One region of the Paenibacillus sp. FSL H7-0940 genome, then DNA from elsewhere that is predicted to be linked to it. Evidence: riboswitches for the same ligand, from Rfam matches in the RefSeq annotation. Region 1 holds a riboswitch; the other holds the start of a gene.

Region 1 (2,205 bases):
TCAACCATTGTTTTTCTATATCCGTTAATGATGCTCCAGAAGACAAGCGGGTTCCAAGAGCTATCAATTCATTCCTGAAATTTCTCATCGACAACTCATCTTCTGGAGATGCAGGGACAGAAGCGTTAAGTTGCCATCGTTCCAGAAAATCTTGCTGCCAGCTCGCCTTCCCGAGCCTGTCCTCCGATCGATCTCCCCCACGCCAGTCATGATAATCGCTGTTTACAAAATCGGTCCATAACCTGTCCATATATACCTCCGTTCATCGTAACTATCTAATTAAATAAAGAAGGTTACAACTCATCTTTGATGTGTTATATTAAGTGTAACCTTATTAATCAGTTTTAGCTAGTTACATCACAAATCACAATTATACGCAAGGAGGAAAAGGCAATGACAAAAACAACAGCACTAGATGTGTTACTTATTCAAAAGGATGATACTTGGGATCAATGTAATTGGATTGTACCTTTGTCAAAATCCTTGGAGGGTCTTACAGCAGAACAAGCAGCCTGGATTCCACCTTCAGGGGGATTAAGCATCTGGCAGTTGGTTAACCATATGTATTATTACAACCATCGCTTATTATGTCGCATGCAGGGTAAGGAGCCTACCCTTCCTGCTGTAGACTCCAATGAATACACGTTTGGGAATCCGGGAGATGCAACGGATGCAGCTGGTTGGAATACACTGATGCAGGGTACAACTCGATTAGCCCAGCAGTTGCTAGATCAATTGGCTGCACTACAAGAGTCAGATCTTGAAGCCGCATATATGGATTCCGAAGAGAAATGGGCACACGAACTAGCTCGCTGGGTACTCCATGATGCGTATCACGCAGGTCAGATCGTGCTTCTTCGCAGACAGCAAGGAAGTTGGAAAATCGTTTTCTAAAAATAATGCTTGAACTGCTAGCGCTTACAGGAATAAGATGAACTTATTAATGTTACAGCTTGTTCAACACACTATATAATTGAATAGGATCTTCGGGGTAGGGTGCAATTCCCAACCGGCGGTGATGTTCTTCGGAACCAGCCCGCGACTCGCTAATTGTTCTTAACGAAGGACATTCAGCGACTGACTTGGTGTGAATCCAAGGCCGACGGTACAGTCCGGATGAGAGAAGATCAACACATTGACATGCCGTTCACGGGAAGGCCTCTTTCCTGACGCATGTCCTTGGATGAGCCCCCGTTTATTTGGTATATACCAAAACGGGGGCTTTTGTCGATTTTGCCAACTGAAGATTCCGTGTTCTGACGAAGGAGTCCTGAATATGGAAAAGACATCAGCAGCATCACCTGTTTACCGCAAGGAACGAAGTAATACCGGATTCTGGCTTGTAGTTCTCGGCGCCGCCTTATGGGGGGTCGACCCACTCTTCCGAATTATTTTGCTAAACACGATGACATCCACGCAGATTGTACTGGTGGAACATATCATCGTCAGTCTTATTGCCATTCCCGTGCTGTGGAAATTCCGGTCTGACCTGAAAAACCTGCGCGCTCGCCACTGGATTGCCGTGATTTTTATCTCATGGGGAGGATCAGCACTCGCAACGGTATTGTTCACCATGGCACTAACACATAACGATCCGAACACGGTGCTTTTATTGCAAAAAATGCAACCACTCTTCGCTATCGTGCTGGCTAAACTGTTATTAAAAGAAACGTTGCCACGTCGCTTCGGTGGATTGTTCTTCATTGCATTAGCAGGAACGTACCTGCTTACATTTGGCTTCACATTGCCATTAGGTAACTGGGACAACTGGATTCATGCTGGAAGCTTGTTATCCCTTGGGGCCGCTGCCTTATGGGGAGGTTCAACTGTTATGGGACGATTGATGCTGGGTCAGGCGCGTTATGAAACGGTCACCTCCCTGCGCTTTGTCGTTGCTCTTCCCCTCCTGATCTTTATGACGTGGAATGAAGGTGCAGCATGGACGTTCCCGTCCGGAACGGGTGAACAGACTGCTGTCATCCTCAACATTCTCGGTCAGGCATTGTTACCAGGTTTGCTCAGTCTTCTGTTGTATTACAAAGGTCTGTCGTCAACCAAAGCATCTGTTGCAACTCTCGCGGAACTCAGCTTCCCGATGGCGGGTGTGTTGGTGAACTGGATTGCTTTCCGTACACTGATTACATGGGAGCAGCTGCTTGGTTTTATTCTGATCTGGGTGGCCCTCTTCGCCATTTCCAGACAGCA
Region 2 (2,205 bases), 480 kb from region 1:
GTACCAAAGGCATCACCTGATGCAGGTACCGGGGAGGTACAGTCTGGAGATGTGTATGCTGTTCGGGTCCGGGAAGGTGTATGGGTGACTGTATATTGTCATGAAGTCAGAGACAAGCGCGTCATCGTTGAATATCTGGATGGAGTCTTCCCAGAGATGCCGGGAAAAGCAGATTTGCATGGGACGTTTCGACCGAGAGCGAATGGACGCTGGAAATGCTCGGCTATTGCGATCGATTCCACAAGTTGGGTCAGAAGGGTGGCAAGAGAGTTCCCGCTTCCGACTTCGCCCCTGCAAGAACCTGATCGCACTCCATTCCATAATGCCAAAGAATTAAAGCATATGGCGAGCTGGTGTTTTCCTGATATGTAGAATGATGCGATGGATGTGAAATGGGCCTCCAAGCAAAAACCGTGCCTCCTTGAGAGGAAGCGGTTTTTGTTGTTTCTTAGCTTATTAAAAGTTAGTATGTGACAAAAAGGAACAAAAAACAATTGATTTTTTGGCATTAAAGTGCTAACATCCAAGTAATAACGAAAGCAATCCTTCAGGGCAGGGTGCAATTCCCTACCGGCGGTGATGCAGGAAGTGTAAGGACCTATGAGTCCAGCACTTGATGCAAAGTCCGTGACCTGTCTGCCATTGGCAGATGGCTGATCTGGTGTAATTCCAGAACCGACAGTATAGTCTGGATGGGAGAAGGAGAGGTGCAGACCTAACAGGTTTGCATTCAGCAGGAGTATTGCTGCACAGTCACGATTTGTGATGTCTTGCACTGTGCAGGGAAGATCCGGTTACGCCGGACAGTTCCATACATATGCCGCACTATAAAAGCTCTTTACCTGTAATTGATGTTCATTAAGGTATGTGTCTATTTTCACTTGCCCGAAATGAAGTTTTGGGCAAAGTGTTGGCGTGCTGTATCCATTTCACTCCTGCTGGTGACATTTGTCTCTCATCATCCCCATCGAACTGATTGTTCGACGGGGATTTTTTAATAAACAAGACTTTAAACCGCGGGGTGAACGGATTTGGAAATGATCAATGATGAATTTTATATGGCACTGGCATTGGATATGGCGGAACGAGCACAGGGACAGACGGGGATTAATCCGGTCGTTGGATGTGTAGTTGTGAAAGAAGGTCGTATTGTAGGCCTGGGGAGCCATCTGAAACGTGGAACCGGTCATGCAGAGGTGCATGCACTTAACATGGCAGGCAGTGATGCAGAAGGAAGTACGGTATACGTTACACTTGAGCCTTGTAGTCATTATGGCAAGACGCCACCTTGTAGTGAACGCCTGATTCATGAAAAGGTGAAACGTGTTGTGGTATGTTGTGAAGATCCAAATCCGCAAGTATCCGGCAGGGGCATAAGCATGCTTCGTCAACAAGGCATTGAAGTTGAAGTTGGCGTACTGCGTGAGCGTGGAAGACGTATGAATGAAAAGTTCATTAAATTTATCACAACGGGTCTACCTTTCGTGACACTGAAAACGGCAACTACTCTGGATGGCAAAATTGCTACTCGCAGCGGAGACAGCAAGTGGATCTCTAACGAGCCCGCTCGTGAGATTGTGCATGCCCTTCGTCATCGTCACCAGGGAATCATGGTTGGCGTCGACACGGTAATCGCCGATAATCCGGAACTAACAACCCGTTTGCAAGTCGAAGGCATTAGTCCAGTGCGCATTGTAGTGGATTCCAAGTTACGTCTTCCCGTAGGTGCCAAAATGGTTAAGGATGGTCTTGCTCCAACATGGGTGCTGACAACAGACGAAGCCAGTCCTGAAGCTGCTGAACGTTTGGAAGCCTACGGCGTCGAGATTATACGCTGTGGTCCTGGACCACGTGTGGATCTGTTAAACGGACTTAGCAAGTTGGGTGAGCGTGACATTGGTTCAATTTTGCTTGAAGGTGGAGGTACCTTGAATGGAGCTATGCTGGAGGCACGGTTGGTTGATCGACTGCTCATGTTTATCGCTCCGAAGATTGTAGGCGGTTATGATACACCTGGAAGCTTCCGCTTCGAGGGTGTGGAACGTATGAATCAGGCGATTCAATTGAATCAGTTGGAGATTGAACAAGTTGGAGATAATATCAGCATTGGCGGTATTCCGGTGTGGCCTGAATAAATAAATGGATTTGAAAGTAGAAAGTTAGGTTCTTTATAACTTGAAAAAGGGAGGCGGCAGCATGTTTACC

What was found. Region 1 has a riboswitch for FMN ahead of MHB71_RS07545 (DMT family transporter). Riboswitches for the same ligand answer to the same signal wherever they lie in the genome.
Region 2: linked by a shared signal. The riboswitch ahead of ribD (bifunctional diaminohydroxyphosphoribosylaminopyrimidine deaminase/5-amino-6-(5-phosphoribosylamino)uracil reductase RibD) and the one ahead of MHB71_RS07545 (DMT family transporter) in region 1 are both predicted to bind FMN.

The regions. Positions count from the first base shown of each region.
Region 1 covers NZ_CP150280.1:1,693,606-1,695,810, reverse strand. The annotation lists gene MHB71_RS07555 (CGNR zinc finger domain-containing protein) at 1-250, opposite strand, end outside; gene MHB71_RS07550 (DinB family protein) at 394-894, shown strand; FMN riboswitch at 979-1,132, shown strand; gene MHB71_RS07545 (DMT family transporter) at 1,277-2,205, shown strand, end outside.
Region 2 covers NZ_CP150280.1:1,213,109-1,215,313, forward strand. The annotation lists gene MHB71_RS05420 (hypothetical protein) at 1-372, shown strand, start outside; FMN riboswitch at 540-708, shown strand; gene ribD (bifunctional diaminohydroxyphosphoribosylaminopyrimidine deaminase/5-amino-6-(5-phosphoribosylamino)uracil reductase RibD) at 1,032-2,135, shown strand; gene ribE (riboflavin synthase) at 2,197-2,205, shown strand, end outside.